One region of the Bacillus sp. AC266 genome, then DNA from elsewhere that is predicted to be linked to it. Evidence: riboswitches for the same ligand, from Rfam matches in the RefSeq annotation. Region 1 holds a riboswitch; the other holds the start of a gene.
The links. Region 1 has a riboswitch for cyclic di-AMP ahead of AC0IXC_RS21960 (SipW-dependent-type signal peptide-containing protein). Riboswitches for the same ligand answer to the same signal wherever they lie in the genome.
Positions count from the first base shown of each region.

Region 2: another riboswitch for cyclic di-AMP. It lies ahead of AC0IXC_RS13690 (APC family permease); the one in region 1 lies ahead of AC0IXC_RS21960 (SipW-dependent-type signal peptide-containing protein).

Region 1 covers NZ_CEEDEC010000005.1:374,863-387,536, forward strand. The annotation lists gene AC0IXC_RS21895 (disulfide formation protein C) at 1-52, shown strand, start outside; gene AC0IXC_RS21900 (thioredoxin family protein) at 65-517, shown strand; gene AC0IXC_RS21905 (DUF1540 domain-containing protein) at 590-805, shown strand; gene AC0IXC_RS21910 (hypothetical protein) at 838-1,089, opposite strand; gene AC0IXC_RS21915 (L,D-transpeptidase) at 1,253-2,014, opposite strand; gene AC0IXC_RS21920 (SDR family oxidoreductase) at 2,236-3,102, opposite strand; gene AC0IXC_RS21925 (NCS2 family permease) at 3,327-4,628, shown strand; gene AC0IXC_RS21930 (patatin-like phospholipase family protein) at 4,701-5,555, opposite strand; gene kdpDN (KdpD-like non-kinase potassium sensor) at 5,705-6,859, opposite strand; gene kdpC (K(+)-transporting ATPase subunit C) at 6,916-7,497, opposite strand; gene kdpB (potassium-transporting ATPase subunit KdpB) at 7,515-9,605, opposite strand; gene kdpA (potassium-transporting ATPase subunit KdpA) at 9,619-11,286, opposite strand; gene kdpF (K(+)-transporting ATPase subunit F) at 11,306-11,386, opposite strand; gene AC0IXC_RS21960 (SipW-dependent-type signal peptide-containing protein) at 11,383-11,487, opposite strand; cyclic di-AMP (ydaO/yuaA leader) riboswitch at 11,582-11,727, opposite strand; gene AC0IXC_RS21965 (hypothetical protein) at 11,990-12,220, opposite strand; gene AC0IXC_RS21970 (hypothetical protein) at 12,237-12,623, opposite strand.
Region 2 covers NZ_CEEDEC010000003.1:98,773-111,446, forward strand. The annotation lists gene AC0IXC_RS13690 (APC family permease) at 1-1,190, opposite strand, end outside; cyclic di-AMP (ydaO/yuaA leader) riboswitch at 1,335-1,481, opposite strand; gene AC0IXC_RS13695 (hypothetical protein) at 1,621-1,749, shown strand; gene panE (2-dehydropantoate 2-reductase) at 1,812-2,744, opposite strand; gene AC0IXC_RS13705 (hypothetical protein) at 2,920-4,395, shown strand; gene trhO (oxygen-dependent tRNA uridine(34) hydroxylase TrhO) at 4,454-5,413, opposite strand; gene AC0IXC_RS13715 (Nramp family divalent metal transporter) at 5,906-7,201, shown strand; partial or broken gene AC0IXC_RS13720 (M23 family peptidase) at 7,261-7,533, opposite strand; gene AC0IXC_RS13725 (GNAT family N-acetyltransferase) at 7,588-8,112, shown strand; partial or broken gene AC0IXC_RS13730 (radical SAM/SPASM domain-containing protein) at 8,279-8,425, opposite strand; gene AC0IXC_RS13735 (class I SAM-dependent methyltransferase) at 8,453-10,498, opposite strand; gene AC0IXC_RS13740 (BA_1872 family lipoprotein) at 10,838-11,218, opposite strand; gene AC0IXC_RS13745 (hypothetical protein) at 11,296-11,520, opposite strand; partial or broken gene AC0IXC_RS13750 (ABC transporter ATP-binding protein) at 11,552-12,352, opposite strand.

The sequences.
Region 1 (12,674 bases):
CGGCTTTATCACAATCGCTGTTTGTAGCTTCATCGTAATTAAAAACAAATAAGGAGATGAAAGAATGAAAAAAATGCTTATATTTGGCGGTATTATTATCGCCTTGTTTGCAGCAATTTTCGCTGTAACACAAATGGAAGAAAAAAATGCTTCAACAAGCCAAAAAATTGATAATGCTACTAGTCAAACAGATGGTTCTGACTACTACACAAATAAAATCTCTCTTTCAGATCTCCAAAAGAATTTAAAAGAGAAAAAAGAAGAAACAGTATACTTTTATCAAACATCTTGCGTTCATTGCCAAAAATTATCTCCTATCGTAGTACCAATGGCTAAAGACTTGAATGTTGATATGAAAGTTATGGATATTGAAAAATTAGATGCTCCTTGGGATGAATATAAAATTAAAGGAACTCCAACAATCATTCATTTTAAAGATGGTAAAGAAGTGAGCCGTATTAGCGGCGAACAACCGGAGGACAAATTAAAAGAGTGGCTTGAGCAAACGAAAAAATAATAAGAAAAGGAAACTCCTTCTATACATGAAATGGGCGTAAAATCCCACACTAATGTATGAGGAGGGGGTTTTATGCCAGAAGTGAAATGCTCTGTTTCCAATTGCTCATTTTGGGGACAAGGTAACCTTTGTCAAGCAAGTGCAATCGTTGTTCAACCTGATGCACAAGAGGCAGGTCAAATTGAAAACAGTTCATATACAAACGCTACTTTAACAAACGAGACGCTTGAAAGTTCTGTAACAACGAGTGTAGAAACGTGTTGTCATACATTTAAACCGAAATATTAAACGTAAAAGCATACGATTAGTCGTATGCTTTTTTACATTCCTCTCCAAACATCATGCATCATAAAAAAGTACAAAATAACGAGAAGGACCGTCCCGCATAAAGTAATGCGCCGATATACACTCTTCTCCCCTTCCCTCGCTTTAACAAATGCCCAAATAAATCCAACGAACAATATTAAATCAATATATGGAACATAAAAGGAGAAGACGAGTAACGCATATAAATACACGATAAATAAACAAGTCGTGATTAAGAAAATTTTAAATGCAAATTCACTTTTCATAATGTGACCGCCCCCCAGTCTGTACTGTATTATATTCAGCAAAACATAATAGTTGCTGTTTCAATTTTTTTATCTCACTATTTACAGGCGCGCGATTGGTATGAAATCATTAAAACCAACTAAACTTCATCACAAATAAGCTACCGCCTATACACGGTAGCTATTATGGAACATTATATTTCCTTTTATATATGTTACTTAAAATCGAATAAGGTAATTGCTCATAACGAATTTTTTCTCCTGTTTCATCTACAATATACAAATTGTTTCCTATATAATAGGTTCCATCTTTTCGTTTTGAATACACTGTATATTTTTCATTTGGCAATACCGTTTTTACTTTCGTCAATTGTCCATTTGGTTCTTGCCAATATATATCGGCGCGATCTACTAACGTAAGCATTCCAATTTGTTCTTCTTCTACTTTACGACCATTCCAACTCACAACCCGATAACCAAGCTTATACGCTTCATATTCGGGACTCGTATGAAAACGAGAAATAATTACTTTCGTCTGTAATTGTACCCGGTCGTATAACCATTGTATGTCCCGATCGTGCATGCGAATACAACCATTCGACTCCCTGCTTCCAATCGTCCATTCCCGATTTGTCCCATGAATTGCATATTCCTTTTTATCTAGACCTAACCACCTCGTACCGAGAGGGTTATTCGGAGCACCCCCAGCTATTTTTTTACGATGGTATTCTTTATTTTTATATTTAGTTATAATACAAAAATTACCCTCAGGCGTCGGGGTCCTGTCTTTTCCTGTCGTTATCGGAAATGTCTTAGTATAGTTTCCATCTTCAAAAAAAGACAGCTGATTCGTCGTAAGGTTAACTAATATTAAATGATCTGTATTAGCAAAAACGCTAGCTGGCAGGCAGAAAAATAGGATTACGATAAACCATACTTTCTTCATCTAAATCCTCCCTAGCACTAACATCATAATAAAGTGAAACTTTACTCGTCGTGGGATTTTGTCCATCCCCACTGAGAATTAGCCTTCACCAATCGAGCATTTACGGACATTTATCTCCCACCTAACTTCCTTGTATTCACCGAATTGTTAGGTAGGGGTCTTACTGCCCGCAAATAGCGGGATAAATACAATTAACTTTACTTTGCTCTTATAAATGAAAACTATCCATTCACAATTACTCCACCATTTACATGCATCATCTGTCCCGTCACATATGCCGAATCACTAGACGCTAAATATACATATGCAGGCGCTAATTCATACGGCTGACCAGGCCTTTGCATAGGAACATTACTCCCAAACTGTGATACTTTTTTCTCATCAAAACTGGATGGAATAAGCGGTGTCCAAATTGGGCCTGGTGCAACACCATTTACACGAATTCCCTTTTGTACTAACGACTGAGAGAGCGATCTTGTAAAAGCGACAATCGCTCCTTTCGTTGCAGAATAGTCGATCAACGTTTCATTTCCTTCATACGCAACGATAGATGCCGTGTTTATAATTACATCCCCTTGCTTTAAATGAGAGAGGGCTGCTTTTGTAACATGAAAATAAGAAAAAATATTAATACGGAACGTTTTTTCTAGCTGTTCCGCTGTAATATACTCTAGTCCTTGCTGCGGATATTGCTGTGCGACGTTATTCACAAGAACATTTAGTCCCCCTAGCTGCTGGGCGGTCTCTTCTACAATCTCTTTACAATGTTGTTCATTACTCAAATCTCCCGGCAATAATACACAATTCACGCCTTCTTTTTCCACAAGTTGTTTCGTCTCAGTTGCATCTTCGTCCTCATCTAAATAAGCAATCGCAATATTTGCTCCCTCTTTTGCAAAAGCGATGGAAACAGCTTTTCCAATCCCGCTATCTCCTCCTGTAATTAATACATTCTTTCCTTTTAACTTTTCACTTCCTTTATAATTAGGATCTTCAAACTTTGGAAGAGGATTCATTAACGATTCAATACCAGGTTGTTTATTTTGATGTTGTGCTGGCATTGTTAAAAAGTTTTTTTGCTGCGGCATAACTTCCTTCAACTCCTTTCCCCTTATAATGCGCACAATAAAAAAAACTACTTACACATTAAAGAACCGCAATTCACACACAGTTTTACGATTAATATTCGAATTTACGACATAAAATATAAGTTGTTCTAAAGTTTTTATGCAAAACTATTGCAAAATAGTTAAAAAACGAATATTATATATAACTGTTGTGAAAATTATTCGTAAAAAGAAAGGATGTTTATATGTTTAACCTTTCAAAACATAAAACTTCTATTAAAACTGAAATTATGGCAGGTATTATTACCTTTTTAACAATGGCATATATCATTGTCGTAAACCCTGTCATCCTTGGGGATGCAGGTGTTCCGTTTGAACAAGCATTTACAGCTACAATTATCGCTGCTGTTGTCGGAACATTATTTATGGCGATCTTTACTAATTTACCAATCGCAATTGCACCAGGTATGGGATTAAATGCTTACTTCTCTTATTCTGTTGTAAAAGCCCATGAAGGCATGACTTTCGCAATTGCATTCTCTGCTGTATTCGTAGCAGGTATGATTTTAATTTTGTTATCATTCACATCTTTCCGTACGAAATTAATGGAAGTAATTCCTGAGAACTTAAAACATGCACTTACTGCTGGTATCGGTCTTTTTATTGCTTTTATCGGTTTGCGCTTAACGGGAATTGTTACAAAAAATGATGCAAACTTAGTTGGGCTTGGCGATCTTCACTCTGCTCCAGTTCTACTAGCATTAGCTGGCCTTGGAATTACAATTATCCTTATGTCTTTAAATATAAACGGGGCACTATTTATCGGAATGTTATTAACTGGTATTATCGCTTACTTCACAGGTCAATTAACATTCTCAAGCGGCGTTACATCGATGCCTGGATTACCAGAAGGAATTATCGTTTCAAATCCAATTACTGCTGTATCTGATGTAATTAACTACGGATTATACGGCGTTGTGTTCTCATTCTTCCTTGTTACACTATTTGATACAACAGGTACACTACTTGGCGTTGCACAACAAGGTGGATTTATGAAAGATGGAAAGCTTCCAAAAGCAGGACGAGCTCTTCTATCTGACTCATTCTCAGCAACAATTGGAGCTATGTTCGGAACAACACCATCAACAGCTTACATTGAATCATCTGCTGGTGTTGCAGCTGGTGGTCGTACTGGTTTAACAACTGTTACAGTAGCTGTTCTATTTGCATTAGCAGCATTCTTCGGACCGTTAGTGAGCGCTGTTTCTGGCGTTTCAGCTATTACAGCACCATCACTAATTATCGTTGGTAGTCTTATGATGGGCTCAGTTCGCCACATCGATTGGGATACATTCGATGAAGCATTCCCAGCATTTTTAGTAATCTTAAGCATGCCACTTACATCAAGTATCTCAACAGGTATTGCACTTGGATTTATTTCATACCCACTTATGAAAGTGGCAAAAGGACAATTCCGTGCTGTTCACCCACTTGTGTATTTATTCGGGATTTTGTTCGCTTATCAATTAGTTTTCTTACCACATTAAAATCCCTCATAAAGAGGGATTTTTTCATAAATAAAAAAGGCTGCAGAGAACTCCTTCTCCACAGCCTAATTATTATTTTTGCAAAAACGTCTGCAAATCTGCAAATTGTCTCTTTGCATCTTCATAGCCTTGCTCATATAAACTTTGTAATTTAGCCGTATCCTTTTCCATACGATCTACTTGAAGCGGCACTTCTGGGCGAATAACAAATAAATTACCCGCTTGCTCTTCTTTTTCAATGTAGTGAAGTGTTTCATTATACACTTCATAACGATTTAGCATCGTATTTACAAGGTTTGGATACTTCTTATAAGCCTTTGCTGCAATCCAACCAAATTTTGATTTTTTCTTCGCGTAACCATGATTTCTCGTCAAAATAACGACTGATTTTTTAAATCCATCTTCCTGTGCTTTACGAACTGGAATCGGATCTGAAATCCCGCCATCTAACAATTGCTTACCTCGGTAGTTTACTGCCGGTGCAATGAAAGGTAATGAACTAGATGCTTGCAATAAATTTAGTGCATCATCATTCGTTCCCTCTTTTTCAAAATAAACAGACTGTCCTGTTTCACAATCAGTTGTTCCTACAAGGAAACGCTCTGGACTATTAAAGTATGTTTCAAAATCAAACGGTACATGCTTTTCTGGAATTTCATGAAAAATGAATTCCATATCAAATAGCTGACGTTTTTTCCACAAGTTTTTATACGATAAATACTGCGGATGTGATGCGTAATCAATATTTACTGTTTTATTTCTATTTCTTTGTCTGGAAAGATACGACGCTGCATGACAAGCACCAGCTGATACACCAATTACATATGGAAAATATAAATCTTGTTCCATAAAATATTCTAATATCCCGCCCGTATATACACCACGCATACCGCCGCCTTCTAATACTAACCCCGTATTTTCAAGCATGTTATTCTCTCCTCTTTATATACATTGACTCTTTAATTATTCACTATGTTAAGTATCTTTTTCTATTATATATGAGTTCTTTCAGAAATTATATTCAAAAGGCTTGAAAAAAAGAAAAATAGAGACTCCTCAACAACCCGGTCTCTATTTTAAGCTCTTTGATCAGCAACGATATGAATATCAATATACTTCGTTTGTCTCATAATTTCATTTACAATAGAACCTTTTCGTATTTCTTCCCACCGTGTTCTCGCCGATTGCCCGAGTAAAACTTGTGTCACCTGTAGTCTTTTTGCAACTTCAATAATAACATCAGCGGGCTTTCTTCCCTTTGCTTCTTCTAATACAAAGCTCGCATCAAATTGATTCGTTAGCGATTTCCATTCTTCAATCGTCTGCTTTTTGCCTGCTGAAATAGAATCTATATTTTCTCTTTCAACGTTTAACACATACAATTCAGCATTTAGCCGATCAGCCATGCGCCAACCTCTCCGTATTAATTTCTCTGCTGTTGAACTGTATTGTACACAAACGAGAATTTTTTCTTTCACACCGATCGGTTCTATTACTGTTTGGCTAATTTTCTCATCCATATCATCTGCAACTTCTCGAAGTGATAACTCTCTTAATGCCCCTAAATTATTTATCGTAAAGAAGTTTTGTAAGCTTTGCTCTATTTTTTCTTCCTTATATATCTTTCCATCTATTAATCTCTTCCGGAGTACCTCAGGTGTTGCATCAACAAGCTGAATTTCATTTGCTTTTTGTAAAATAAAGTCTGGAATACGCTCTCGTACTTTGACATTCGTAATTTGAGCTACAATATCATGAACGCTTTCTAAATGTTGAATATTAAACGCTGATAATACAGATATACCGGCATCTAACAATTCCTGCACATCCATGTAACGTTTCTTATTTTTCGACCCGGGAATATTACTATGCGCAAGTTCATCCACAACAACAATTTGTGGTGCCCGCTTTATAATTCCTTCTACATCAAGTTCATAAAATACTTTCCCTTTATAATCTATTTCTTTTAAAGGAACTTTTTCTAAATCAGCAATTGCTTCTTCCGTCTCTTTTCTACCGTGTGTTTCAATTAAACCAACTACAATATCAATACCGTCTTTTTTCATCTCTCTTGCATCAAATAGCATTTTATAACTTTTCCCAACTCCAGGTGCAGCCCCTACGTATAGCTTTAACTTTCCGCGATTTTGCTGACGAATGTATTCTAAATACTCTTCTGGTGTTCGCCTTTGAAACGTCGGTTTATAGTCATCCGCATACAAAACACTCACAACCTTTCTTTCGAAACAACGCTACCTCAATCCGTTAGATTGAGGTAGCACTGTTACTATTTCATTAATTTCTGTAATTCTAAATTTAACTTTAAGACGTTCACGCGATCTTCTCCAAACAAGCCGAGTGCAGCACCTTCCGTTTGATCCTTAATCAGTTGATTCAGCTTTTCTTTCGGAATATTCGTTAATTTCGAGATGCGATCTACCTGCACAGAAGCCGCTTTTGGACTAATGTCAGGATCAAGCCCTGAACCCGAATTCGTCACTAAATCTATCGGTACTTCTGTAACTGGAACGGCCCGGTTTTGTTTCTTCCAGTCTTCAATACTTTTCTCAACTCGTTTTGCTAAATCTGGATTAGACGGTGCATAGTTATTTGAGCCAGATGCTTCTGCTTTATATTCTATACTAGAGACACGTCCATGAAAATAACGTGGATCTGTGAAATTTTGACCGATTAGTTTTGAACCAACTACTTCATCCTTTTCATTATATATAAGACTTCCATCCGCATTATCCTTCATTACCGCTTGAGCAATACCAGTTACAATAAGCGGGTATACAAGGCCGCACAAGACTAAGAACGTAAAAGTAATACGAATAATTGGTGAAAGTATACTTTGTTTTTCCGCCATCTTTTTTCCCCTCTTCCTTATATGAACAAGCCGACAATCATATCAATTACTTTAATTCCAATGAATGGAACGATCACTCCGCCAAGCCCATAAATGAGTAAGTTTCTGCTAAGCAATGCATTAGAACTCATCGGTTTATATGCGATACCTTTCATCGCTAGCGGAATAAGTAACGGAATAATAACCGCATTAAATATTAATGCTGATAAGATTGCTGAAAGCGGTGATGTTAATTTCATAATGTTTAATGCTTCCATTTGCGGAATCGCAAGTGTAAACATTGCTGGAATGATTGCAAAGTATTTTGCAATATCGTTCGCAATACTAAACGTCGTTAACGCACCACGTGTCATTAACAATTGCTTACCGATTCCTACAACCTCAATAATTTTCGTTGGATTCGAATCTAAATCAATCATATTTGCTGCTTCTTTCGCAGCTGTTGTCCCACTATTCATTGCTAATCCAACGTCAGCCTGTGCTAATGCCGGAGCATCATTTGTACCATCACCTGTCATCGCTACAAGTTTCCCTTTATCTTGCTCTGCTTTAATAACTGCAATTTTATCTTCTGGTTTACACTCAGCAACGAATTCATCTACCCCTGCTTCTTTTGCAATTGTTGCTGCTGTTAATGGGTTATCCCCTGTACACATAACCGTTTTAATCCCCATTTGGCGCAATTGTTCAAAACGCTCACGCATACCAGGTTTTACTGTATCCTTTAAATAAATTAAACCGTAAATACGATCATCCACTGCAACTAAAAGTGGTGTTCCGCCTTCTTTTGAAATTAAATCTGCTTTTTGATTCACATCTTTCGGAATCGTTCCGCCTTGTGATTGAACCCATTCAATAACGGCACCGACAGCACCTTTTCTCACTTTCGTTCCATCCTGTAAATCAACACCGCTCATTCTTGTTTCTGCTTTAAATGGAACAAATTCACCTTGTTCTGCAATTTCTCTATTATATGATATAGATTTCGTTTGTACATATTCTATAACAGATCGACCTTCTGGTGTTTCATCTAAAAGTGAGCTAATCGCAGCCCATTTTCCTACTTGCTCAATCGTTTCATTTCCTACTGGTAGCAGTGTATGTGCCATCCGGTTCCCGAAAGTAATCGTACCTGTTTTATCTAAAATAATTGTATTAATATCACCCGCAGCTTCTACTGCTTTCCCTGACATCGCTAATACATTAAACTTTGTTACGCGGTCCATCCCAGCAATACCAATTGCTGATAATAACCCACCAATTGTCGTTGGAATTAAACAAACTAACAATGCTACAAGTACAGCTGTATCAATTTGAAACCCTAAATAGTTTGTAAAAATCGGCAACGTCACAACGACGATTAAGAAAATTAGAGTTAAACTCGTTAATACTGTATTTAAGGCAATTTCATTCGGCGTTTTTTGACGCGCAGCTCCTTCTACTAAAGAAATCATTTTATCAATAAATGATTCGCCAGGATTACTCGTAATTACAATCGTAATCTCATCACTTACGACCATCGTACCGCCTGTCACTGAACAAAAATCGCCACCCGCCTCTTTTATTACAGGAGCTGATTCCCCTGTAATTGCAGATTCATCGACAGACGCTAAACCTTTAATCACTTCACCATCATTTGGAATCATTTCTCCTTGTTTTACAATAACAACGTCACCTTTTCTCAGATCAGTTGCTGAAACTTGAACAATATCTCCATTTTCTTTTACAACATTTGCAAACACATCTTTCTTCGATTGTTTTAAAGAATCGGCTTGCGCTTTACCACGCCCTTCAGCTAAAGCTTCTGCAAAGTTAGCAAATAAAACTGTAAATAATAGAATGAGAGAAACTGTTATATTAAACCACCCTGGTACACTACTAGAACTACTTGGAAGAAAGGATAAAATTAACGTAATGATAAATCCAATTTCCACAACGAACATAATCGGATTCTTTATCATTACTTTCGGATTCAATTTCGCAAAGGATTGTTTCATTGCATGTGTCACGATATCACGATCCATCGTTTTTGCTTGTCTAACCTCATCTTCTACAGCATGTATTTGTGATTCATTTACTCTTTTTTCTTTTACTACTACCGGTCTCATCATTTACCCTCCATTACTTCAATGTAAGAAATTCTGCAATTGGGCCAAGTACTAACATCGGGAAGAATGTTAACGCACCAACAATTACAATTGTTCCGATAAAGATCCCTCCAAATAAACCATTATCCGTACGGAATGTCCCGACTGTTTCTGGTACTACCGTCTTCTCTTTCAGTGAAGCTGCAACAGCTAGCATCGTAATTAAACTGAAATAGCGTCCTAAAAACATAACTAAACCAGTCGTAATATTCCAAAACGGTGTATTGTCTGCTAAACCTTCAAATCCAGATCCGTTATTCGCAGCTGACGATGTGTACTCATATACAACTTGCGTTAAACCGTGGAAACCTGAATGAGAAATTGCATCCGTTCCTAAGCTTGTTGAAAGAGCTAATGCTGAAAACCCTAAAATAAGCAATGGATGAAATAAAATCGTTACCGCAATCAATTTCATTTCCTTACCTTCAATTTTCTTACCTAAAAACTCCGGTGTCCGTCCAACCATTAAACCAGATATAAAGACTGCAATAATTGTATACATAATAATGTTCACAAAACCTGCTCCAACACCGCCGTATACTGTATTTAACATCATATTTACGAGTGGAACTAGACCACCAACTGGTGTTAACGTATCATGCATCGTATTAACGGCCCCCGTTTCCGCAGCTGTCGTTACTGTCGCATAAAGGGAAGAAAATACTGTTCCAAATCGGACTTCTTTTCCTTCTGTACTTCCTTGTACATGTTCGATACCCATTCCATTTAACGCTGGATTCCCATGTAATTCAGATGTAGTAATCGTTATAAATCCTAGTAAAAATACCATGAATAGTGAAACGAAAAGGATACGACCTTGTTTTTTATTTCCTACCATTCGTCCGTACGTAAATGGAAGTGCTGTTGGCAATAACATCATAAGCATCATTTGCAAAATATTACTCATTTGCCCTGGATTTTCGAAGGGATGTGTAGAGTTTGCTCCGAAAAATCCACCGCCGTTATTTCCGAGTTCCTTAATGGACACGAATGATGCAACAGGCCCACGTAATATACTTTGCTTTGCCCCATCGATTGTTTGTGCTGTAACTGCCCCGTCTAACGTTTGTGGTACACCAAGTGCGACAAAGATTAGCGCTGCAACAAACGCAATAGGAAGAAATACTCTCGTTAAAGCTCTCGTAAAATCAACGAAAAAGTTACCAAGTTCTTTTCCAGCGAGTCCTCTTATAAATGCCATAACGAGCGCTAACGTCGTTGCTGGTGCTGCAAACATTAAAAATGTAATCCCGATTAATTGTGATAAATAAGACAAACCATTTTCACCGCTATAATGCTGTAAATTTGTATCAGCCATAAAACTAATTGCTGTATTAAAAGCAAGCGTAGGCTCCATTCCCTCGATATGCGCTGGATTTAGCGGCAGCACACCTTGTAATCTGAAAATGAAATATACAACAACAATCATAAATCCGTTTAGTAAAACGAGTGATAATGCGTACTGTTTCCACGTTTGATTGTATTCTTTTACACCCGTAATTTTAAAAATAAGTTTTTCAAAAGGCCCGAATACTTTATCTAGCGTTTTGCTACCTTGAAAAGCTTTTTCTAAATAAATCCCCGTTGGCTTTGCTACTAGAATAAACAAGAGCATTGTAATAACGACTGCAACCCAAATCATAATGAATGATTCCCCCTAATTAAAACTTTTCTGGATTTAATAATGCGTACACTAAGTACACCGTAATCGCTGCAACAATAACCGATAAGACAATCATCATGATTGCTTCCCTTCTTTCACAACTTTATCTGACCAACTTGCAAGACTTGCCATCGATGCGACTAACCCAACAAAAATACCGATCATTACAACATCTAACATAACTACCCCTCGCTTTTGTTAAAATTTACCATCTAGTTATCAAAAAAAGAACACTAAGCTCTACTTAGTGTTCGAAACGAACAACACAAAGTAAACCTCCTCTCTAAACGCTTACGAGGTTAGCTGTCGGATTCGGGCCTAAAGAGTAGCCCTACTTTCAAAATTGAAAGATTCACCCCAAGTGACAATGCACAAAATTGGTTCCCCCGCTCCATTTCTGGAACTCAGCGATTTTAGGTTTTTTTTGGAAATTTTATGAATGATTTATGAGAGTAAATATACTCCTCTAAATTTAACTTGTAAAGGGGTAAATTACTGAAAATAAGAAAATATCCATCTATTTAAGCGTTTACATTAGTTGTTATTAATATTTTTTCATCTGTTTTCTCGTCTTTCCTTTCTTTTTCACAGAAATGATCTTTTAAATACGAAATAAAAAGAGCGAATTACATGAAGTGCATAGCTTGTTGCACTCAGCATTCGCTCTTTTTTCATTCAACCTTTATTCTCCACGCAAAAAAGCACGCAAATTTCTCCCTCGAATATAAACTTGTGATAATTCCGCATGTAACTGCTCATATTCGGTAATATCCGCCTCTAAATACAAAACATCTTTTGATGGTAATATAATATATGGACCTGGAAAAAGAGGATCGAGCACTACCAATTCGTGAACTCTCTCTACCGATATCGCCCAACGATTCGCTATATCTCCTAGTAACAACACTTTCATCTTCATTTCCCCCGCCCTATTCAAAAAATAAAAAAGAAATATTATCACGGTTCGTAAACACTACAAATTTAGCTCCAATTGTTTCATAGAGCCTGGCCGGATAGCGTTTATTCTTTGTAACAACAGTAATAGGCGCTTGAAAAGAAAAACGAATGTGTTCTGTGAAGAAACTAACTATCGGAAGCTCATCCCCTAGTAAAATCACCTTCTTAATACGTGTGCAAATACTAGTAAAATCCTTCTCCTTATTACAGCTATAAGCTGATTCAAACCCATACTCTCTAACTTCATCCGCTATCTCTTCATTGGCTGTAAAAATAATTAACTCATGCTGAAATGCTACTAGCTCTCTTAAACTCTTTACCTTGTTTTTTTCTCCAACACAAATAAGTGTTAGTTCCATGTACCTCATCCTCCTTAGCATAAAAGAACTCAAACATAGATTGATATTCTC
Region 2 (12,674 bases), on a different contig from region 1:
CGAAGCCATTTTAGTACCATTCCAGTTTGAGAAAGTGTAAACGGAATAAATACCCCTACTGCATATAGCGGAATCAAGTGTTCTGTTTTTCCCTGAAAAGCTACAATTAAAATAATCGAAGAAATCCCAAGTATAATAATACCGTTTGAATAACCTAGGCGGTCTCCTCTAATCGTAAACATTCTCGGTATAAATTTATCTTTTGCAAGGTTAACTGCTAATAGCGGAAATGCAGAATAACCTGTGTTAGCCGCAAGAATTAATATTAAAGCTGTTGTACCTTGTATGAAATAGTACATGAAATTACGTCCAAAAGTTTGTTCAGCAATTTGTGAAACGACTGTTACTTCCTTACTTGGGTTAATTCCGTAATAATAAGCTAAAAAGACAATTCCAGAAAATAAAACTGCAAGTAATGCACCCATTGCAAGCAATGTTTTTGCTGCATTGTTAGGTGCAGGATCTTTAAAGTTTGGAATTGCGTTAGATATCGCCTCAACACCCGTTAAAGCAGAGCTTCCTGAAGCAAATGCTCGTAACAGTAAGAACAAACTAATTCCCGCAACTGGTGTTCCAATTGGCGAATGCAGCGTGGGTGAAACGTGACCAGTCAAAATATTATATATTCCTACACCAATTAATATAAATAATGCTACAACGAATAAATAAACCGGATATGCTAAAACGGAAGCTGATTCCGTTACGCCTCTTAAATTTAAGATGGTAATCAATATGACAAATATAATCGCAATGATTACATTATGTGCATGTAAGCTAGGGAAAGCTGATGTGAGCGCATCTGTACCTGCAGATACACTTACTGCAACCGTTAAAATATAATCGACTAATAAAGATCCTCCAGCTATTAATCCCGGATTCATCCCTAAATTTTCTTTTGATACTACGTATGCACCCCCACCATGAGGATAAGCAAAAATAATTTGTCGATAAGATAAAATAAGAGCTGTCAATAATACTAATACCCCAATTGCAATCGGAATGGAATACCAATAAGCTACCGCTCCAAGACCTGCTAAAGCAATTAATATTTGCTCTGGTCCGTATGCAACCGATGACAATGCGTCAGAAGATAAAATTGCTAGCGCCTTCGTTTTATTAAGCTTTTGCTCTCCTAACTCTGTTGATTTTAACGGCCTTCCAATTAAAAACCTTTTGATAGATGAAACCAACGCTGTCCACTCTCCAATAATTTTGCACGAATTTTTCTGCTAATTACAGCGGATAAACTATTTCTTCAGAAAACAAAAAATGTCTACAAGCCATAATGAAATAGACTTGTAGACATTATTTTTTTTGTCGCACAAGCTCCACCTTCCTTCTCAATATAACGCTTACGAGGTTAGCTGTCGGATTCGGGCCTATGAGTAGCCCTACCTTTTTCAAGGATTCACCCCATTGGATTAAGTACTAATCCATAAGAACGGGTCCCCCGCACCATGCGGCTTCAGCGATTTAGAAAATTGAAACTGTGGATTATAATACTCCTTTATTTTCAAAAAGTAAACAAAAATTTTAAAAAAGAAAAAAATTAAAATGATTGCGCATAATCCACCGAAAAATATACATAATGAATACTAAAAATCCACAAAGGAGACCCGTATGTCTAAAGAAAAGAAGCCACTTTTTTCCGATTCATATTTAGATGCAGTAGCAAATGAAATTAATCAGCTATATGGTAAACGTGAAAGAGAACGAAATACGACAGATAAACCGAAAAGAAACGAATAAATTGTCAAAAAGAAATAAAAAAAGGATAGCAACATTTATATTTTGCTATCCTTTACTCTTTTTCATACCATTTCTTTAGTAAAAATCATTTTTTCATATACCTTTAAATTTTGATACACAACACTTAATAAAGGCACATCTATAGACATTTCCTCTGCTAATTTCAATAAGTATCCTTGTAAATGCTTCCCTTCAATGAGCGAACCTTTTTCCATATCCCGTTGCATCGATGACTTCATATCATACGAAATTTTATCAATTGTTTTCATATGTTCCTGGGCAATGTTTTCCTTTACCGGAGCTCCTAATGCCCTCATGATTTGCACAGATTCTTCAAATAAGTTTTGGATAAAATCGCGTCCACCTTCGCTTTCGCGAATCGGTCCTATTGGTGCACGCATTAATGTTGTCACACCTGACATTACAGTAATAAATAAATATTTATGCCACATATCTTGCGTAATATTTTCACTTAAAACAAAACTAGATTTCGTACCCGCAAATGCTTTGGAAATATGATTGATTCTCTCTGAATCTTGAGACTTAATTTCTCCAAATACAAGTCTGTTGGCAGCACTCGTTTGTACAATTTCTCCCTGATCGTTTAATGTCGTCTCTATAAAGCATAGACCGCCAATTACTTTTTCTTCACCGAATTCCTTTTGTAATAGTGATAAATGAGCGATACCATTTAACAATGGGATTATTACAGTATTTTTACCTACAAACGGCTTTAAATCTATGGTCGCCTCGTGTAAATGATACGCTTTTGTTGAAAATAAAATCACATCAAATGGAGTCGTTCTATCTTCTTTCGTTACCAATTTCGGTTGAAATGAAAAATCTCCATTAACACTACGAATAACAAGGCCTTTTTCTTCTAATTGCTGTTTTCTTTTGCTGCGAACGAGAAATGTAACATCTTCTCCCTTTTCTACTAATCGGCCACCGAAAAATCCGCCAACGCCCCCAGCTCCTAATACTAAAATACGCATACAACATCCCCCTTTTTCTAACACAATTATACTAATTTTAGTATACATAACATTATACATGTCCCTTGTTAAATAAGCTGAATTTTCATTCTTAATCTAATGAACAAGAGAGGTTATTTTCAAGAAAAATTGGGCATGTTGTTTCTATAGCTTATACGGAAAGGAAACAATGTAAATGGAGGCAATACAAACAATCGAGGAAAAAGATGTAACAACAGCTATATTTCAATTTATATTCCCGTTTTCGTTTAAAACTGGATATGAACAAAATATGTTCCCTTTCTTACAAAAAAATGATTTTCGACCTTTTCGACTCGATCATCTTGAAGATGAAAATACATATTACGGGAAATTTCAAGTTTCACATCAAAATATGGAAGCATACTATCTTTCCTTTACAAATAAAATTCTCTTTCCTCATTCAGAACATCAAAAAGGATTACAGCGCTATTCTAAAGACCTTAATTTAAATGGACATTTAACAACTAACCTTATTTCCGTTCCATTCAAGATACATTCTATTGATGTAACACTTTGTCCTTATGAGCTTGGGTTCTTAACAATTCGGACAGAAATAAAAACCGCTCCTAACATGACATTATCAGAAGCAATTGAATTCGCGGCTCGCTTCCGTGTACTTGAAACTAAAAGTGATACGACTGAGACTATTTGTATTGAATGTGATGGAAAAAAATATTCACAAGTAGAAAAACTTATATTCGGTGATTTATTTCATGGTTTAACAGACTTCTTTGAGAACAAGAGATTGCGGAGTTCTTATTTTCAAACATTCCCTTTCTTTGAAGACCAGCGAATGTATGTACAAACTCTATTATCCATAAACAAAGAGTCAGACCTTCATATAATCGATGTATATCGAACTTCCAGTCTTTCCGGATTATCAGATGATGGTAAGCCATATATTAGTGCAAATAATGTTCCTTATATTCACGATTATTTAACAAAACATTCTTATCAAAGATGGGCTCCTAACCGTTACTTTATTATGGAAGAACATATTTTCACATGTATTACAAATGAAGGTGAACAAGCAGTCACTAAACTTGCTAGTCAAATGTACGGGGAGTTTTATTACGCTTTATTATTAAATTTATTTCATAAAGTTGTTTTATTAAAGATGGCAAACGCTTATGCTGAACTAAATATTGAACAAGATACAAATGAGATAGAGAAATTAATTTATTCAATAAATTCGTTTACAGCTAATTATTTTTCTTTAGAATTAGTATCCCAATCACAAAGTGAAGATATTTTCTTTCGTCTAAGAAAACTTTTTAACATTGAAGTACTGTACACGAACGCGAAACAAAATCTCGATAGTTTATTTAAATATCAAGAAAATGTTGCTTCAAAAAAAGATAGCCTCTTATTATTAATTTTAACGCTCTACTCTGTTGTAGGCCAAATGTTAGGGTTTACTATGATTGATCTTTTAAGAAACACCGATTCAAACAAAATATCATCGCCTTTTGAATTTTTTGCTCTATTAATAGCGATTAGTGGTATAGTCATTTCACTTATTTTAGGTATACAAAGTTTATACCAATGGAGTGTACAACATAAACGAAGAAAAGCATGGGTAAAACAAACTGTATTATCTGCTGTGAAAGAGAAGGATAGTACAAAGTAACTAAAAAACAGATGGCAGCACGATGCTACCATCTGTTTTTTTATTAAGCTAATTTTGCTTACTTACCTGCTTCGATTTTTTCTAATGTAGCAGCTACTTGCTCTTCTGTTAATTCGTGTTGCACGATATAACGATTACGTGGGTGTACACGACATTCATGAGAACATGCACGTAAATGTTTTGCTTCACTTTCTTCAGAACATAAAATTTTCTTGTTACATTCAGGGTTTGCACAGTTTACATAGCGCTCACAAGGTTCACCTGTAAAGTGATCTTTACCAACGATAACATGTTCTTTTTGGTTTACTGGTACAGCGATACGCTCATCAAATACGTAACATTGACCATCCCAAAGTTCACCTTGTACTTCTGGATCTTTTCCGTACGTTACAATTCCGCCATGAAGCTGGCTTACATCTTCATAACCTTCACGAACTAACCAACCTGAGAATTTCTCACAACGAATTCCCCCTGTACAGTACGTTAAAATCTTTTTACCTTCAAGTGTTTCTTTATTTTCTCTAATCCAATCTGGTAATTCACGGAATGATTCAATATCTGGTTTAATCGCACCTTTGAAGTGTCCTAAATCAAATTCATAATCATTTCGTGCATCAATAATAACTGTATCTTCTTGTTTCATTGCCTCATAAAAATCTTTTGGTTCTAAATACTTCCCAGTAATTTCTTTCGGGTTAATGTCGTCTTCTAGACGAAGTGTAACTAACTCTGAACGAGGACGTACGTGCATTTTCTTGAATGCATGTTCATCTGCCTCATCAATTTTAAATACGATTCCAGCAAAACGTGGATCATTATTCATCGCTTCCACGTATTTTTCTGTTTGTTCAACAGTTCCAGAACAAGTTCCGTTAATTCCTTCTGTCGCTACAAGAATTCTTCCTTTTAACTCAAGTGATTTACAAAATTCTAAATGCTGTTCAGCAAATTCTTCTGGATTTTCAATTGTTGTGTACATGTAATACAGTAATACTCTATATGGTTTTGTAGTTGCCAATGTATTTCTACCACCTATCTAAATTTTAAAATCATGTATAAGTTAACGTTCATATCAAAACATATATAATAAGAAAATACATACTAAATTGTACTTAGCCTATTTTCTTCTATTTACAATTTTTTCTATAAGTTAACAGAAATAAAAACAAGATTACAGAACAAAACACTACGGTTAGGTTGTAATCCCAATATATTATATATCATACAATTTCATTTCCATCAATTAATATGCTGTAATATAGGCTGTATGTTCACATAAATTTCAAAAACAACCCTATAATTTATTATCTTCTCCCTTAGTCAGCAACCATAAACTCCCAATTTTTTTTGCATCGTCACACCATTCATTGCATACAGTCATATAATTTGCATTAAGGAAACTTTTATGTTCAAATGAAATTGCCACATCATATATCTAAACGTATTGAAATAACGAGTAAGAATAAAGTGAAACTTTAATCAAGTTAAGATTTCAAAGGGGAATACTACTATGAATAAAGATATAACAAAAAATGAACAAGTCCCTTCTCAAAGTACAACAGTTCAATCAGCCCATTTAGCGTTAAGTGGACAAACAAAAGGCTTTAAAAGACTGTTACCATTCTTAGGACCTGCTTTTATCGCATCAGTTGCTTATATTGATCCTGGGAACTTCGCTACAAATATCGCAGCTGGATCACAATATGGGTATTTATTGCTTTGGGTAATACTCGCTTCTAATTTAATGGCTGTATTAATTCAAACTTTATCAGCTAAATTAGGAATCGCTACTGGGAGAAATCTTCCTGAAGTAGCTCGCGAAAACTTCCCCAAACCAGTTTCCATCGGTTTATGGATACAAGGGGAACTCGTTATTATGGCTACAGATTTAGCTGAATTTATCGGGGCAGCACTTGGCTTATACTTACTATTTGGAATTCCGATGTTACCAGCTGCTTTAATTACAGCAGTTGGATCATTTATTATTCTTGAATTTCAACGCAGAGGCTTTCGTCCATTAGAAGCTATCATAACAGGTATGATTTTTATCGTTGTTATCGCTTTTGGTATCCAAGTCTTTTACGCAAAACCGGAATTAAACCCTCTACTCTCAGGACTTTTCACTCCAAAATTCCAAGGTGTAGATAGCATCCTTTTAGCAGCTGGAATTTTAGGTGCGACAGTAATGCCGCACGCGATATATTTACATTCGGCCTTAACGCAGCGCCGTGTAGTCGGAACAAATGATGAACAAAAGAAAAAGATTTTCCGCTTCGAATTCATCGATATTATTATTGCAATGGTTATCGCTGGAGCAATTAATGCAAGTATGTTAATTGTAGCAGCTGCACTATTCTTTAAAAACGGCTTGCACGTTGAAGACCTTGATGTTGCTTTTAACCAGTTCAGTAATTTAGTCGGTCCTGTATCGGCTGCATTATTTGGGATTGGACTTTTATCAGCAGGTTTATCTAGTTCTTCTGTTGGTACGATGTCTGGTGATATTATTATGCAAGGATTCATTCGAATGCATATTCCGTTATACTTACGCCGATTTATAACAATGATTCCGCCTCTCGTTATTATCGCTTTAGGTGTAAATCCAACTTACGCTCTCGTTATGAGTCAAGTTGTCTTATCTTTCGGTATTGCCTTTGCATTAGTACCACTTATTATGTTTACAAGTAATAAGAAGATTATGGGCGCACTCGTCAACCATCGCATTACAACATTTATCGCGTGGTTAATCGCTGCACTTATTATCGTTTTAAATATTTTCTTACTGTATCAAACATTTGTAGGGTAATGAAGAAGGGTATTCCAAATTTGATTTGGAATACCCTTTTTGTATGAAATGATTTCCTTCTACTTACCACTTATGTATGTCCCTCTTTCCGGCATTATCGCACCTTTTTCAGTTCGAAAATAAAGTGGCAAGCCTTCCGTGAAAAACATACTCACCTTGGATGGATCCTGCCTTTGATGATGGATATGTAAATGTGGTTCACTTGAACTTCCTGAGTTACCGACTTGGGCAAGAAACAAAAATACCCCCGATTCATCTAGTCGTAAATCAATATGATTAACAGCCATAGATTCAAAATCATCCTTACCTCTTGAATAATCTTTATTTTCAGATTAAATTATATAATAACAAATACATTCTAGTTTCATAAGAAATGGAGTGAAAATATGTTTCCTATATTAAAAACCAACCGACTCATTTTACGAGAACTTACCGAAGAAGATGCACCGAGTATACTACAATGCTTTTCTAATACTGATGTCCTGCGCCATTATGGCCAAAAACCATTGCAAAACTTGGATCAAGTAAAGCAAATCCTTACTAATTTTAAGTTGGGTTACAACGCAAGAAGCGGCATTAAATGGGGAATCGAATTAAAAGACAAGAAAGGGCTCATTGGAACAATTGGTTTTCATGATTGGTCTTCCGAACATAAACGAGCAAATATAAGTTATGCCTTTTTGCCTGAACACTGGGGAAATGGATATGCGACTGAAGCGGTTTCTGAAGTTATATCATACGGTTTCCACACACTTCATTTAAAACGGATCGGAGCAATTGTCTTTCTTGAAAATGAAGCTTCCAATAAAGTGCTATTAAAATTAGGATTTGAAAAAGAAGGCGTTCTAAAAAATTATATGTATCAAGATGATATCCCATATGATACGAATTATTATTCTTTATTAAAATGAGTTTAATAGAAATTATACGTAAAAACTCGTTTCAGCATAATGAATCAAGATAGTGGATTTTTAACGAAAGATGGGAAACCGAGCGTTTTTCATTTCTTAGATCATCATACGACTGATGCGAAGTACAATAAATTATATAATCTAAACAAAGGGCATGAGCATATTCTTACTCATGTCCCTTTTTTACGTTCTTTTTCTGTTTTCGCAATGCTTTTGGAATGTATACACAGAAAGGTTCGCTTTCCATGTAATCTCCCGTCATTGCATATGCTTTAGAACGAGATCCTCCACAAACATATCGAAACCCACAAACTAAACTTTTTATAAGTTTTCAATACCATTACCTCTTTTCTAAAACCATAAAGAACGTACTATCCGGTAGCACAACCGCATTCCCAGACTCATCTTTAAAATCGATTTTCTCGCTAAGATGTTGTGTATATCCATCCTGTAAATAGTTCATAGCTTGAACGATGTTTACTTTATCTCCAAAGATACCCTTTACGAAATCCTGATAGTCGTTTGGCGTAAAGATTCCAAACTGCTCTTGCACCTCGTGAACGAAGGAATCCTCACCCCATGTATACGTATATAAGAACTCCATCGCATCGTTAACAGGCATTTTGACTGTATTGTCTGCAAGTACCTCATACTGGATTATACGCCCCTTAAATTCACGGACATACTGCTCTAAGAACTTCATTCCACCTGCATCTTTAAAATGAATCACACGCATTAACATTTTATCTTCAGTCATGATGCCATCACGAATGATAATACGACCTCCTGGCTTTATCACCTCGTAAGCACTCTGTAACCCCTTTTTGATTACTTCATGATTGAATTTCTTACCTTCATACTCAATATAAGAGAACAGCTCATGAAGGATAGAAGAATACACAATCGTATCAACCGATTCTTTATCAAACGAGCTACCTAAGTTGATAGCATCCCCTTTAATGACGTCCCAAGAACGACTTTCGTCCTGTTTCTTCTTTTTCAACGTATCAATCACATTTTCGGAAATATCGATACCGTAGATTCGTTTATCCTCGGTCTCTTCTTCAATCATGTCTAGCATAACACCACCACCGGATCCGACATCTACAATCGTATCTCCCTTTATATAATCAAGAATAATTCGTTTATCATCAGCCGAACTATTCATATGCTCCAAATACACTTCTTCGTTATGGAATCTATCATATGCATCCTTTCGTAACCCGAAGAAATCAAAGAGCAGTACATTTGCCCGAGCATGCATCATATCTATCTTTTCTGCCTCTACACAGAAGATGATTAACGCTTCACCTACAGCAGAAAACTGAAACGACACATACGCAGTCTTCATATCTTCATCGACTTTAACCTCAAAAGAAACATGTGTTGTATTCGGCTTCTCGTTCTCACGGTACTCCCGTAGATACTTCTCAATAACCCGCTTACGATACACGTTGTCCTTCTTCTCGCCTTTGAAATCATAGTGCAACTGCTGCATCAATTTCTCGAAATGGATATGCTGAACCTTTCTAGTGCCTATCTCGTTCTTTAACATAACAAAAACTGTCCAAATATCCTCGAAGCTAAGGGCATGCATAGACGGTTCTACATACCACAAATCCTTATCAGATAAAAATGTTTGAACGTCTCTCTTCTCGCTCCCCATAATTATATCTTTTTCAAATACTGACTCCTTATGTTTTGGCGTGAGTCTATGTACACGAGAAGTAAATGGCTCCACATAACCATCAAATAGCCCATCAATTGTAATCTTCACATCGTTCTTTACTTCGCTCCACAAAGATTTTGATACACCTTCAATAATACATTGATTAAGATAGTATAGAATCTCCTTTAACCTAACGTCTCCGTATTCTTCTTTATATGTGTCAATTAAATCAATATGAGAGTTCAAACGAGCCTCTCCGCGGATATACTGCCCGATTAATCCATGTGTTCTAATTAAATCTCGAACAAACAAATACTCAGTAGAGTTTAAGTTTGTCTCTATATGTTCGATAAACTGAATATCACTAAAGATATCAGCAGAACCCTCGTTATGTACCAATAGATTGATTCCGTTCTTCTTCCATTTCTCTCGCTGTTTTAAAGAGCCTACCTTTGCAAGCTCACTATACGTTAGTACTTTTTCAATAATGCGATACGCTTCTTCATCTAAAGACAATCCATCTAACACTTGCAGCGTACGGTGTACATAGTACAACACCGCATCTGTTTTTAATTCACCAAGTACTTGTACATTCTCATAGTTTTGATGTATCTCCTCTGCCTCGATTAGATGCTTTAACCACGTAGGGAGATCATCAGAAAACCCTTCAATGTATTTATTTAGAACTTCAATGTTTTTCAACTTATTTACCCCCATATATAATCAATATCTGTAGTAAGGTCTGGGACACCTTCTCCAAAAAGATCATCACCTTATGTCCCCCTGAGTGCTACTACTTGCTTTTTACCATCTACATCTCTTTCAAATACAAATGTATCAAACCCAGTCTTTTTATCATGTAAAAGAGAGTTATCAATTTCGTTACTAACATGCCAAGTTTGTAACACATTCTTTTGTTCATCTCTTATTTTAACTTCATCAGGAATTTCGGCGGAATAAACATCAGGACTCAGCGGATCACTTCATAAACATATGTTGTAACAGAATCAACTGAAAATGGAAACGGCAAGCGGGTGCACTCCACTTGCCGTTTTTTCATAGCTTAGTATGTATTTGAATTTCTTTTGCTTTCTCTTTTTCACCCTTCACGCGTACAATTAAATCATATGATCCGGATTTTGGCGCTTCAAAAGAAAGCAAACCTTCCTTTTGAGAAGTGACTTCTTCTTCATAAATAACCTTATCATCTTTTGTAACTTGCAATAAAATCGTACCTTCTTCAACGGCTGCTTCATAAGGAATTTCCACATTTCCTTTTTCAGCTTTAAGCGTTTGCACATCGTAATACCCTTGCAGGGAACCAATTTTTAAAGTCGTTTCGCCATTTTTTTGAACCTTTGTAACTTGTGTTGCTGTATTGCACGCGCTTAACAATACGACAAGAGTGAGAATCATAAATAAACGTAATGATTTCATAGAAATCCTCCTTTTTTATGTATATGAATTAAGATTCATTCTTTAACTATTTCAAAAACACCAACACCTTAAAAGGATCACTGCTTTTCTTCAATTTCTTTTTTAAATAATTTTTGAAACTCTAATTCTGTTTCATTAATAAAACCAAGATGTAACACACTAGAGATATCTTCATGATTCAAAAAGAAATTATACTCCGAAGAAATATTACTAGCATATTTAAAATTCTTTGCAATTCTCCTCAATTCTTCCGGTCTAACTTGTATATTCCTCATGAATATCCCCCTATCCCAATAACGCATTCAAAAAATTTCATAACACAAATTTTTAATCCTAATCATTAAAAACCCTACTTTTTCTTACTTTAATTGTTTCTAAAATGTAGAAAAGAACCCCTAAACCAAATATCTTTTCAGCATTAGAAACATTATTACCTAATTTAATAATAGGTACATTTAATCCGAATCTTTCGCTCCATTCCAAAGGCATATATCCTCTTTTACAGTTTATTAATATCCGATTATCCATTGTACGAAAAGAAGTTTCGAAAAAATCAAATTCAACTTCTACTTCAGAAAGTTTTATCTCTTTTTCATTCATTAAAGAACCACGTACCATTCCAAATCCTTGTATCATATTTTCTTTAAACATACCTACACAATTATAATTTGAGTCATAAATAGCCCAATCATAGTTTTCAACTTCACTATGAAAATATGCAAGAATTTCCCCATCCCTTGCTTCCAACCCAATAACTTGCTTGTTTTTTTAAAAAGGTAATTTTGAAGAAATTATATCAGTTGAAATCATAGTTGTTCCTACTATATAGGCCCCATCGGGAGTATATAAACCGTAATGTTTATTATTTTGAGGTAATTCTAGTAAAACATAAGTATCAATATCCCAAAACTTCAAATCATTTTTAGCTATATTCTCTTTTAATAAGTTCCCTTTTCTTAATTGCCAAAATCCAATTCCCCCAAAAACAAACGAAGCTATAACCATAAATATTATTTCTCCCCAATTAACATCACCCCAACTATTATACAGACAATATAATCCAAAGAGAAAAATCCCTGTCCCAATTAAACACTTAAACCGTCCCCTTTTTTTATAATACTCAAATAATTCCACACAAACACCTCTATCAATTCATCTTAATACCCCAAATTACCTTTTAAGTATACCAAGGACAAAATATATAATCTAATATTCTTTTCATATAATTAAAAATAAACGTAGTTACAGAAAGAGAATGCTTGTATGCTGATCTGTACTGCATTCTCTTATTCCATATATGCTATATTTCTATTCTTCTTTTTCCGATATTACACCCCTACAAAGAATAGAAACTACATTCAATTTTTAAACAAATCGAAAAAACTTTCCGTTTTTGTTTTTGATTTTTGCAACTTCTTATGAATGCGTAACTACAATTTTTCATTTATCTTCTTTA